One region of the Vibrio sp. EA2 genome, then DNA from elsewhere that is predicted to be linked to it. Evidence: riboswitches for the same ligand, from Rfam matches in the RefSeq annotation. Region 1 holds a riboswitch; the other holds the start of a gene.

What was found. Region 1 has a riboswitch for cyclic di-GMP ahead of RXX31_RS11705 (glycoside hydrolase family 68 protein). Riboswitches for the same ligand answer to the same signal wherever they lie in the genome.
Region 2: linked by a shared signal. The riboswitch ahead of RXX31_RS04965 (TfoX/Sxy family DNA transformation protein) and the one ahead of RXX31_RS11705 (glycoside hydrolase family 68 protein) in region 1 are both predicted to bind cyclic di-GMP.

Annotation. Positions count from the first base shown of each region.
Region 1 covers NZ_JAWLID010000004.1:180,745-187,489, reverse strand. Annotated here, with positions in the region: gene RXX31_RS11715 (S8 family serine peptidase) at 1-407, opposite strand, end outside; gene RXX31_RS11710 (glycoside hydrolase family 32 protein) at 1,266-2,888, opposite strand; gene RXX31_RS11705 (glycoside hydrolase family 68 protein) at 2,962-4,536, opposite strand; cyclic di-GMP riboswitch class I at 4,801-4,885, opposite strand; gene RXX31_RS11700 (AarF/UbiB family protein) at 5,477-6,574, shown strand; gene RXX31_RS11695 (M16 family metallopeptidase) at 6,633-6,745, opposite strand, start outside.
Region 2 covers NZ_JAWLID010000002.1:136,154-142,898, forward strand. Annotated here, with positions in the region: gene RXX31_RS04950 (alpha/beta hydrolase) at 1-691, shown strand, start outside; gene RXX31_RS04955 (putative signal transducing protein) at 960-1,283, opposite strand; gene RXX31_RS04960 (TVP38/TMEM64 family protein) at 1,283-1,975, opposite strand; gene RXX31_RS04965 (TfoX/Sxy family DNA transformation protein) at 2,157-2,747, opposite strand; cyclic di-GMP riboswitch class I at 2,864-2,952, opposite strand; gene purR (HTH-type transcriptional repressor PurR) at 3,221-4,225, opposite strand; gene torD (molecular chaperone TorD) at 4,656-5,303, opposite strand; gene torR (two-component system response regulator TorR) at 5,568-6,278, shown strand; gene elyC (envelope biogenesis factor ElyC) at 6,369-6,745, opposite strand, start outside.

The DNA.
Region 1 (6,745 bases):
AGTAAACCATCGGTGTATTCGATAATGACAGGGAGATTGTCTGTGCTCGCATCATCATAATTTGACTGATATAACTTATTGATATTAAACAACTCTAAATCAATAGCGCGTGAATCAACAAAAGGCTGTGCCTTTGCTGGTACCAAGTAGGTATCGTTACCGCGTTTGAACACAGAAGTAACAATTTCCACACCATCTTTATTCAGCATACGAATACCGCCGAGTTCACCGGTATTACTCACAACAGCACTAACTTTGTCGCCAGTAATAAGGGTAAACTCAACCCCTTTTGCCCCACCTTGGACTGCAGCCAATTCCGTTTCGGCTTGTGTACAAAGTGACATGCTTGCACCTAATAACGCTAAACAATGCACAGCAACTTTGCTGCGCTTAAAGCGACTACTCATAAATTTCCCTATATCTAGATTTATATTTTTATAGTTCGCCCGCATTTATTTCCTAATGATTACGAACTAAATCTCTTTATTTAAAACGCAGTACATACAGCCCCTGAGAATTAGGAAAAATTATTAACACACTACTCATTTTAGGTAAATAAAATGTGAAGCCTTACGACTTCCGGCACGACAATCGTATTATTTTTGAGCGTTTTAAACGTATTTTTATGGTTTGTGAAATCATGAGTATCTACCGTGAAGGATATGAATTACAAGCTATTGAAATAATTAAATTATTACCATTTTTTAAAATAGAAAAAGTGTCTATTCAGGCTGGAAACTCCCACTGCCGATAATGATCAATTCATCATAAATTCAGCAAAGATAAGTATTTAACTAGGTAATTATCTGAACAAAGATCAAGTTATTAGATGTAATATTAAATAAAAAATAAAAACGATCGTTTAAAACGCATATTTAGATTACTCATCCAGATTTACTTAGTTCCATTTTGATTGACAAGACTCTATCTGAACAAGTTTTACAGGGAGGTGGTTCTTCTCCACATCATTTGATCATAACGCTGCCATCCAATGAATATAATATGTTGATTTAACTAATTTTAATCTTCAACAAATGAAAAATATCTTGACTCAACGACTTTCTCATCTGGCCAATATTCAAGGACAAAAAAATCTCCGCCATTAAAGTGGACGAGTTGACACAGAGCGACGAAATATTAAGTTCTATTAATCTGTAAAAATAACATCTATTACAGAATAATATTTTGAAAAATAATTGATGATGAATATCGAAACATGTCAATCCGCATTATTACTCGTGCTACAAAAGTGATATCTACTGAAATTATTCATCACTATTATCGCGTTTAACTGGAGCCACTTTTAAAGGCGTAAGCTTTAAATTATTCAGTACGCTGTTTCCCTCAACTGAGAAAACTGAAATATCATTATTTGACTGACCAACAAAATAAAGATTAGAAAGCGAGATCTGACCATCGTTAACAAATACTTCTATAGAGAACGTATCAACAATAATATCTAGCTTCAGACTACCGTTGTTGGCACTAACGACCGCCTTACGTTCCTCACTATATACATTAGGCATCAAGCTTGCTATTGCATCATGATCACGTCTGATAAACACCGTTTTATCTGCAAAGTTATATCCAACGATGGCGTATTGACCCTCCTTTCCCATAAGGCGAAATTGAAGCTCGCTAGCATCAGAATCCGCGTCAATATCAACATTGATTCGATACGCATCCGAGTTCGGTTTAGGTAAGACTGTTTTTGTTGATTCAGAGACTTCGACGGCCGAGCGAGTATAGGCATTCCCTTCCAACTCAGAAATGGCCTCAATAGGCGTGGATAAAAGCACAGGCTCTCCATCGACCGTTCTGAGTTGTATTTGACGTACGATAGAACTCGCTGCGCCATGCCATTCCTTTATAGGCAATTTTGTTGCGTAAGCCCAATTATTTAGCCAACCGATTGCATACCGAGAGTCAAGACTTTGTTTCGTTTCCTGGTCTGTATTAGCCCACGATACCGTCGCATAAAAGTCAGCTCCAGAATCAAGCCACTTGGGTACATTGCTTTCTGGTGTAAAACGTTTTCCATCCCAATCACCAACCCAGTAAACGGTGCCTGTGGTTTTTCCTGTTTTAAAGCCGTTCGCTCCGGAGGCCAGTACCCAGCGAGTATTATTAGGATCACCATCAAGCGAGAGCTGAAACAGATCAGGGCACTCCAAAAGACCCAGATCGTCACGCTGGAAATCAGATTGATACGTCCAGTGTTTAAGATCAGGAGAAGTATAGAAGCCGATTTTGTGTCCTTCCGCGAGCGCCATTAGCCATTGACTATTCTCCTCATCCCAGATGACTTTTGGATCTCGCCAATGTTCCGCTCCAGGATTATCCATGATGGGGTTGCCTTTATACTCTTCAAAGTGGTAACCACCATCCGTCGAGACAAAGAGCGACTGTCGCTGAACCCCCTCATGCTGTTGAGTGACTATTGCAATCACTGCGTCTTTACCAAAACCCGCCGTATTATTGGTATCCACGACGGCGCTGCCAGTCTGAATATCCCCAAGGCCGTTTTTGTATTTGTGGATGGCAATCCCCTGCTCCTGCCAGTGGACAAGATCGGTTGATGTCATATGGTACCACTCTGTGCCATTGCCATTCGGGTAGTCAGCGTTATACAGATAGTAGTAATGCCAAACACCATTGATGCGCAATGGACGCTGAGGATCGTTCATCCAGTGTCGGTTGGGAGTAAGATGTATTGCAGGCCGATAGGGTGACCATTTAAGTGGACGAGTAAAGGGAGACAATTCTGAAGAGGTCTGCTCAACAAATGGTGGTAAACAGCTCACAACACCAGATGCTAACAGCGTACAGAGTGTGAAAGTAGTCCTGACAGGCTTTACGCCCAAGAATGAATTTAGTTTAAAGCGCATAACCCTACTAATGATCATAGAGGGGCGGAAAGCCCGCCCCTCTAAATTTATGCAATACAGAAATCAGTGAATTCTACTTAAGCGGTTTTCGGATAACACCGCTCGGATTCACGTTCACATTTGAAGGGATATCAGCCCAGCCACCTAATCCATTCGTTCCGTAAGTGTAATCAACCTCTGATGAGTCCCCATCAATCAGGACTTTGACTGTTGGTGCCAACGTGCCACCACGTCGGAAGCCTTCTTTAAAGCCGACTGTATCTATGAATGATTGAACCAAACCGCCAGGCATCACATAGTGTGAGTAAGACTGGAAGTGACCTGCAGGTTGGTTGTAGTCCGGATCGAAAGGTGTGCCTGGGTAGAAGTTCAGGTTAGTTGGGTTACCAAGCACTAAACCAGAGCCTTGGTTCATTGGTTGGTAATCACTGCGGATACCATCACCAACAAAGCCATAAACGCCTTCTGGGCCTGTGATACCATTGGCAAACGTCGTGCTGTGGCTAATAGTGAACAGGTAGTATTTACCATCTTTCTGATAGATTTGAGGACGTTCGGTCTGGTCAGTAACACAGTTAGCCGACAGGATAGGTGGTAAAAATTCCCACTCAGTAAGGTCTTCATTCGTCGCTCGTGCTAAACCAACGTTACCAATTTGGAAAGTCGCACCCGAAGCATTCACTTCTCGCACAGTTTCTGCGTAAGGGTCACCCACTTGGTATCCGAGATCTTCTGCGGTACATTTTGCCGAGCCCCTTTCCATTGCAGAGTTCCCCTCAAACACCATAAAGGTTTCACCTGGGTGAGCAGGATCTTCAAAGGTGAACGGGTCACGGAAGTTAAAGTAAGGGTTCTGTTCAGCAGTTTGATAGTAAGTACCGTCAGCTTCCAGAAGATTAATCACTGTATCGAATCCAGTGAACTTCACGCCATTTTTATTCGCGTGTATCTTACCGACACTGAGCGCAATACGTGGATCATATGGCTTCACATCATTGCCTTCTGAGTCGCGATAAAACGCAACATCAGTAAAGAAAAGTTTGACCTCGCCACCTGGAAAAACTCGTGCAGAACCAGACCATTGTGTTTGATGACTGTATGATTGGTCTTCAAAGATTTCCCCGGTTACCCCTTCATCAAAAACAAGACCACCATAGGTCCATCCACCATTTTCCGGACGCTCTTCCGCTGGGATGCCCGCAGGGCGATAGAAATAGCCGATCTTCGCAAACTGGTGGCGTTCATCAAAACCTAGGCTTCGATCCGCAACAAGCGAAAAAATGACTTCCTGACCATTAATACTGTATTGGTTCGCATCTGCATCAGTTAATGGCCATGAATCCCACACCCATACCTGGTCGTTAGACATGTCCGGAAAGTCCTGTGGAACACTCGGCATGGTATACTCTTGTGGCATTGAGTTTTCACGCGATCCCGCCATAGGGTCAGACAAGCGCTTAAGTTGGCGCGCGTCAGCTCTAGTCCACTTAGCCGTAAAGTTACTATCAGGAGAGTAAGCTTCTTGAGTGTGTACTGTAGGCTCAGGACCTGGTTGAAGCTGAGCTGCAAAACTCGCCGGGCTCACCGCAGCTGAGCCGATTATCATGCCTAATATTGGCACTCCCGCTTTAATTTTTGTTGAACGCATTTTACTTACCTGTTAATAAAAATATCAAATATTCAATTTTCCAAAGTGGTTAACCTTCAGCAATGTCACGAACTAACAACTTCAAAATCCATTCTAAATATCCTCAAAACACTAAAATATTTGGTAACGTTCCCTAAAACAGGTAAAACTCAACCCTTCACTTCCAAATCACCGTTAAGAGCGACTGGATATGTCCGTGAACGAGAACATCAAAGCAAAATTTGGGTTTGCGAGACGAATAAATTTAATTAGTCGGCATACAAAACTGGCGGTCCCGCTATCATAGGAAATATCCGTTAGATCGGAGACTTTGCGTCACCCCCTTTCAGAGGTTTTGCCTTTTCAGTCAAGCATCTTACAAAAGGATAGATGACAAACTGATCGTGGATAAGCCTTTGCTGTCCACGTGAAAAATCATAGCAATGAAATATTACAATTCAAGAACAACAAGGTTAAACCTATAAACTCTGACAATAGCTTTACGCCAAAACGCGTTTATCTATGAATGTAATATCCTAGCCAAACCTTACGGGAACTGACTTGTATCCGGTTACAATTAATCTACACAGAAAATACCTCACGCTTTCCTACGCAAATTAAACTATTTGCATAAAAATCAAGTTACTATGACAAAAGATAATTTATAAACAAAACAAGACCAAAAAGTAGACACGAAACAATTTTCTATCTCAATTTTATTTAAAATGATGGGAACGTTACCGACAGAGATTAGACTAACTCATCGCTATTCAAGCAACGCCCGCCATTTTCACTTCGTCAATTTTTTCTGGATGTTTCTGATACGGCTACGCTGAAACATCTATGAATATTTGTATGTCTGCTCCTCAAAACTCAGCCTCGTAATTTATGAAGTAAGGAGGATTTACAAACTGGCATTCTTGATAAAATAATCAGAATCAATAGGAAGGTGGGCATTCACATGGACAAACGTCAAAAGCAGCAGATGCAATTTGAAAAGAGCGGAGAGAATCTCATCGTTGGCAATATTGACGATTGTCCGATATCTCCGGGACAATTGGCTCGGACGACGGAGGCTTCTCCTTATGTGGTGGAAGCTTTTCAAAGTGGATTAACGGCTGAAGTATTTCGGGTTCGGTTTGGCGGAAAAGACTACACTCTGAAAAAGAAGCGCCCTGAAGCCAAGGTACAAAATCTTAATGGACAGTTGTCGTTCCTGAATGAAGTGCAGCGTCGTTCTGATTTGCAAAAGCAGAAAGATTCTACGCACACCTCCGTGGACTTCGAATGCATCGTGCCGACGGTGTACGCTGATTATCGCTTAGGCATCATTCTTTCTGAGTGGATAGAAGGGAAACCCATCAGCGATGTATCTTCCTCATTGCTTTACCAGCTATTCTCAACCTTATCTGCGTGTGAAAAAATTGGCCTATTCGAGTGGGACTTGTGCAGTGGCAATCTGCTCGTAGATGACGATCATAAGCTCTGGCTGTTCGACTTCGGGTACATGTACCCCTTCGACCCGCTAACGGAGCTCAACAGTGACGGCCTTAATGCGCCTATCTTTCAGTTTTGTGAGCGCTTTGAAACTCGATTCCTTTCGGGCTGGCTTGAGCAGCAAGGTTATTCTCACCAAGAATCATTAACCCTGTTCAAAAACGTGAAACATGAAGCACTTAGCGTCTTACTAGAGCAATGCAAGTGGCTACGTCTTAACCACGCCAGTTCAGCCGTTTTAAACCACAAAGAAGCGCAAGTGACCAAATACCAAACCGCCCTTCAGAATGAAAAAGCCTTAGAGGACTTATTCATTGTTGAGATGTTCCGCTCGCATGTTTTGGATATCGAAGATGATATTGATGGGAAAAGTTGTACTGCAACGACGCTAAAGCGCGTTAATACGGTTGTTGAGATGGTAAACGATCATTTTGATTTCCTCCGCGAACAAGGTGCACTGTTCTACCAAAATGAAGGGAAATCAAAGCAAGAACTTATGGACTCCTACCGCGACAAACTTGCTTTGGTGAAGGAATATCAGCTCAGTAAAAACCACCAGTAACCACTGAATAGCCAAAGTAAAATGTCCATCTTCTCACTTGGGCTAAGTGACGATTGTGCTACTTCTTAATCGGATTAAGAATGATCGTTGTGCGTTTTGCTTTCGGTCCAAATACTGATCGCGCACGCGACTTAACCTCTTCCAAAGTGATGCTTTTAGCCGTTTGTTCCA
Region 2 (6,745 bases), on a different contig from region 1:
AGCCTATAAACAGCACTTTAATTTGTTATTGATTGATCTTCGAGGACATGGGAAGTCCAATCAGCTATTGAAAGAGTTGATGACCAGCCGTTATACCTTCACGGAAGTGACTCAAGATATCTTGAAAGTCCTGGATCACTTAAAAATCCAGTCTGCGCATTTTGTAGGGATGTCGTTAGGAACCATTATCGTCCGAAATCTTGCCGAGTTGGCGAGTGAGCGAGTCGATTCAATGGTGTTAGGTGGCGCGGTCACTCGTCTTAATACACGTTCACAAATACTCGTCAAATTGGGTAACTTTGGTAAACATATCTTACCTTATATGTGGCTGTACAAGTTGTTTGCGTATATCGTCATGCCGCAGCGTAATCAACGAGAGTCTCGCCACCTGTTTATCAGGGAAGCCAAAAAGCTCTGCCAAAAAGAGTTTAAGCGTTGGTTTATTTTGGCAGCGGATGTGAACCCGCTAATGAAGTATTTTAAAGACAGAGAATTAGCTATTCCAACGCTTTACTTGATGGGCGATAGGGATTACATGTTTATCCAGCCCGTGAAAGAGATGGTTGCGGCACACAAACTGAGTGTACTGCGTGAGATCCCAAACTGTGGTCACGTTTGTAACGTGGAGCGTCCGGAAGATTTCAATCAACATTCGATTGAGTTCATCAAGCGACAAAGTTTAGTTGTTTAATTTATAAGGTCCTAGGTCCTAGATTTTAGGCCATAGGGGAGCTCTCTTGCTGTCTTCACTTTTCCGTAAGCGAAGCGCTCAGTAATCCCAATCAACAACTACAAACACTGAAGTCCCAGCGAGCAATCCCAGGACCTAGGCCCTTCCTGTTATCCGTAAGCGAAGCGCTCCGTATTCCCAAACAACAACTACAAGCGCTTAATACAAACACTGAAGTCCCAGCGAGCAATCCTAGAACCTAGGACCTAGGATCTAGGACCTTAACTACCTAGCCCCTTCCATCTATCTGATAACCACACTGCCAGCAAGCACCAAATTGTCCTTCATTGATTTCTGAACATTTAGGGCATGTCCAATCTTGATAGGTGTTTGGCTGAGCTTGTTTTTGGTAATCATCAATAATGGCAGTTGCTTTCATATGCTGTTCTTCTGCGAATAGCCAGACATACGGGTCTGTATCGTCTCCGAATGGCAACTCTCCTTTTAGACCGAAAAGACCTTCACCACGAACCTCACAATGTATTTGCTCTGTTTTAAGCAGTTCGCAAACGATATGTGCTTCCGCCGGATTTTTCGCAATAAATATCTTCATCAAGAATGTCCATTTGGCTGTATCTGGTTAGGTCTGAGTTTCTTCATCACCCATTTGACAATCATAGGAAAAAGACCGAGCAACGCAAATGAGGCTAGAACACTGGGAGAGACAATATCCGATAGACTTTCAATCGTTGCTAACTGAGTACCTGCATTGAGATAAACGGCTGTACCTGGGAGCATTCCGATTTGGCTAGTAATATAAAAGCGACCAACAGACATTGGGGTTAACCCCATCAATAAGTTGATGAGAAAGAAAGGGAATACAGGAATTAATCGCAACGAAAGTAGGTAAGATGATCCGTCTTTTTTGACGCCTTCGTTGATCGCGCTGAGCTTAGCAGCAAATTTTGTTTGTACCCAATCTCGTAATAAGTAACGGCTGCTCAGGAAAGCTAACGTCGCACCGATAGTACTGGCAAAGGAGACAAGAACTAAGCTCGCCCAGAAGCCAAATAGGGCAGCAGCTAATAAAGTGACGACGGCTGCGCCGGGAATAGAAAACGCCGTGATCGCGATATAAGCGATGAAATAGAGCGTAATAGCAACGACAAACCTTTCACTAATATAGGTGTTGAGCGCTTCTTGTTGCGCTTTGGCGTTATCTAAAGTGAAGTACTGGCTAAAGTTAACGGCTAACAAAATTATCGTTAAGAGCAGTATCAACCCAAAAACCAGTTTTTTATTCATTGTTGTACTCCGGAAGGACAGCCTTGCCCTAAGAATTTAACAGATACCATTAGAAATAGGGTACTCGTTATCAATTATTTGATATACAGACTTATAGACAGGTTGAGGCCGGAAAAAATTTCAAAAAAAACCGCGGCTAGAGCTGCGGTTTAAATACATCGTAAAGATTTGTCTCTGCTGGTTAAGAAAGCGCACTTTTTAGCTCTTCTCTGCGAGATTGGGGAACGACGCTCCAATGAGTGCCATTTATTGCCCCTTCTAAAGCCCACAGCAGCTCAATGCTTACTTTTGCAGAGTGCGAGTCACGTATCGCCTTGTAAGCACCTAGTGCGCCAGCTTCTTCAAGTTGTTCAACTGATTTAATGCCAGCTTTCTTAAGCATTCGTTCTGTGGCTAGTCGTAAATTTGGCAGATCTTTTAACCTGTCAGGTTTACTACTGGCTTGTTGCTTTTTTTCTAAATTGGCTTGTTCTAAAGACTTCTTCGCGACTTCTATCAAGCGTTCACTGGATTCCCATAAGTCGTTGGAAATCGCATAGTATTTAGTAACGACCGGAAAACCACGTTTTTTATAAACGTACGGTTTTAGTCCTTGCTTCTCGAAGTTAGATGAAGTTTGTTGGTCTGCTCGTATATGAAGTTGATCATTTACAACCAGTGCAAACATCGTTTCATCAGCGAAAAGTCCGAAGCCACCAAACATTGAGCGCGACTTGATCGTACCAAGTGCCTCAAATAGCTTCATAGAATCTTTGAGTATCGGTTTATCCATTATGTGTTATCTCGGTGTAATTAATATTACGCCACCAAAAGTCAGGTCCGAGAGAATAGCAAATACATGCAGGAACAATGTCATTATAGAGTAAACTCATTATACGCATATTTGCCATCGGTAACCCCGCTACCTTCCATTAGAAACATGGTTAAGGCCGGAAGCTTTGCGTCCCATCCTTTCGGATGGTTTGCCCTGTGCGTGACACGTAGAGAATACTTTTTATCTTGAATTAACATCACGTTTCAGAGATCAAAATGTGATGTTGCTTCAGTAAAACGCCCTTATATTATGGTTGTGGTTTCATAATTGAGATTGAAGACTGAGCACAGGTTGTAAGGCTATGTGAGGGAGCTCGTGTTTATACAAAACAGCAACTTATAAAATGTTTATTGATTGTAGTGAACACAAACGACGAAAAAAGATAATTTTTAACGTGAAAAATAAGCGCTCTGGCGAGCGCTTATTAGTAATTAATTGAGTTTTTTGACCGTATTTCGAATGACCAACTCTGGCTGCATTTCAAAAATGCGTTTCTCGTGCTCTTTGTCTTTAATACGTTCAAGTAGAATCTCAAAAGCATTTTTACCGACACGCCGCTTCGGTTGGTGGATCGTTGTCAGTGGTGGCGAGAAATACTCTGCCAACTCGATGTTGTCGTAACCGACGACAGATATCTCTTCTGGAATCTTGATACCATTTTGTTGTAAACGGCTCATCAAACCGAGCGCCATGGTGTCATTGAAACAGAATACGGCCGTTGGACGTTTTTCCATGGCAGTAATTTTGTCTGCGACCAAAACAGCGGTATCACATTCAAAGTTACCTTCAAGAATCCAGTCCTCGTTTACCGGTAAATTCGCTTCTGCCATGGCGCGGCGGAATCCAGCGATACGCTCTTGGCATGCGAGTTTCTCAAAGTGGCCACTCAAGCAAGCAATATCGGTATGACCATTATCAATCAGGTACTTAGTCGCGATATATCCACCTTCTTCTGAGTTGTCCATAATTTTATCGGCTTGGGAGCTCTCTGGGCCCCAATCCATAACAACTTTTGGGATATCAGAATGGCGATCGAGCATTTGTTTAAGTTCTTCGGTCAAGTCGGAACACATCACCAGAATGCCATCTACACGCTTTTCTGCGAGCATGCGGATGTAATCTCTTTGCTTTTCATAGATACCACCAGTGTTACACAGGATTAGTGTGTAGCCTTGTCGGTAACAGTAACTCTCTACACCATCGATGACTTCGGAGAAGAATAGGTTGGTAGATTGCGTTACCAACATACCGATAGTCCGAGTTGAGTTACATTTCAAGCTACGAGCTACCGCACTTGGTGCATAGTTAAGCTCATCAACAGCTTTCATTACTTTTTCTTGCGTTGCTTCTGCAACAAAACGCGTTTTGTTGATAACGTGCGAAACTGTTGTGGTAGAAACGCCGGCTAATCGAGCGACGTCTTTTATAGTGGCCATAAATGGTGTCCTGTATCGAGCTACTAATATACCGAGGGACTAAACCTTGTGCTGCGTGTCTTGTGTAAACTTAGCGCAACAAAATTAATGGCGCTGAGTATGTTTAGCAGTGGTTACTCCGAAGTCGGTAGAGGGTAAGTAGCAACAGCGGTTGATAAAGCAACTTTCTTCAACTGAGTGCAGAAAGGTCAACAACCTATTAAGAAAACACAAAAACCGCTTTATTTCAGCGGTTTACATAAAATCATATTTAATCGTTTGCGTTCACATTTTAGCCCTATGCGGGCAGGCTGGCAATAATTTCAGCAATGGTTTTGTGTCTCGGAAGTCACATTTTGATTGCTAAAAAGCGAGCGCTCGGAACAATTTTAATCGTTAACGAATAAAATATAGGGAACCTCATCGACAGGCTCCCTAAAATAGGCGGCAATTATTCACCAAGAAGGTAAGCGCTGTCCAGTTTACAAAATGCAATTAATAGTTGCGAGACACTGGCATAGAAGCCAAATTCATCCAGTTGCTGACATTTTTGTGCGAACTGTGGTAACCAGGACATGAGTTGGCCTTGGATGAATTCATTTTGTTTTAGGAAGGCTTCTTCCATGTGTTTTTCTTGTTCAAACTCATTAGAGCGAATGATCATATTACCTAAGAAGTCGAGCTCTACCGCTAAATGGTCGGCGGGTTCCTTCAGGCTGTCGTCAACTTGGACACCAAACTCCGCCATCAATCTTTCCATCTCTTCTGCTGGCTTGTCATTGAGCAAACCTGATTCGCCGATATACATCGAAGCGTAAGGAAGTGCGCCGTACTTTTCTGTCTTTAAGAACAGCTCACAAAAATCAGCAGCAAGCTCTAGTTGCGCATCTTCACGGTCTTGTAAGCGATTCAACGCGTCAACAAGGCGATCAATTGCGGGTTTGAGAGATTCATTTTCACCTAAGCCCGCCAAAAAGCTACGAATTTCGACACTATGGTAAGCCTCCAATTCTTTGGCTGTCAGTTCTTTAGCGAATAAGCTAGAAAACCACCAGTAGATCTCGGCGCGTTTTTCATTAAAAGCTTTCACTTCTTGCATTTTAGGCTCCTGAATGATGCTCTGTTTCTGGCACCACAAAATCAAATTCAGATGTCCCTTAAGTGTAATCAATTAAAATGAACAGCAGTAACTATAACTATGATGTTTTATAGAGAAATATGTCCATTTATTAACAGGGTTCAGTAAGCTTGTTTTGAATCAACAAAATCATTAAATCTTGCTTTTTAGCCCGCCCATGACTAGAAATGTTAATAGTTATGAATAGAATACATCTCGAATAATAAATGACAGAAAGTGGTGTAAATGAGCTATCACGTATTAGTCGTAGAAGATGATGTTGTAACTCGCAGTAAGCTGGCGGGTTATTTCCAAAATGAAGGGTACACAGTCAGTGAGGCCGAAAGCGGCATGCAAATGCGTGAAGTGCTGCAAGCTGGTGACGTTGACCTTATCATGTTGGATATTAACTTGCCGGGTGAAGACGGCCTGATGCTTACGCGTGAATTACGTAGCCAATCGGATATTGGTATCATATTAGTGACAGGACGCACGGATAGCATCGACAAAATCGTTGGTCTGGAAATGGGGGCGGACGACTATGTCACCAAACCTTTTGAACTCAGAGAATTATTAGTTCGCGTTAAAAACTTATTGTGGCGTATTTCGAATGCACGCAATGGCTCAAACAAAGTGAACGAAACTAACGAACAGCATATTGTCCGTTTTGGCGAGTGGACGTTTGATATTCAACGTCGAGCGTTGAGCCGCAACGGTGAGCCGGTCAAACTGACCAAGGCGGAGTACGAGCTATTGGTTGCGTTGTCTTCGTACCCGAATCAGGTGCTGAGTCGGGAACGAATTCTGAATATGATCAGCCATCGTGTGGATGCGCCAAATGACCGCACAATTGACGTCTTAATTAGACGCATGCGTGCGAAGATGGAATTTGACCCTAAGAACCCGCAAATCTTTGTTACCGTTCATGGGGAAGGCTATATGTTTGCTGGTGATTAATACTCAAAACACAAGCACAACAAAAAGGAGAGCCGTTGCTCTCCTTTTTGTTCCGTTAAATGACCTTCTGTCATCCACTCAAAGCATCCGCTATTGAGGCTCGACCATCGGCGTTTGTCCTACCGTATCACGCAAGCGTTGCCAGATACTGCCAAGATACTCATGCCAGAATAATTCGGTTTGCTCTAAGTAACGCGCTTTCGGTGAGTATTTGTCCCAAGGTTGATTAACATCTTCGATGGCTAGGAAGTTTGTCGGCGCCGGGATGGGTTTAATTCCTGCTGCGTTAAATTCATACAGCGCCCGGCTCATATGGCTGGCGGAGGTAACCAAAACAATTTCCTTTTGCTGAACAAACGCTGCAGCCTGACGAGCTTCTTCCCAGGTATCTTTCGCATCTTCCAGTAAAATAATATCGGATTTCGCCACACCGAGCGCCAGAGCCACGTTCGCCATCATACGCGCAT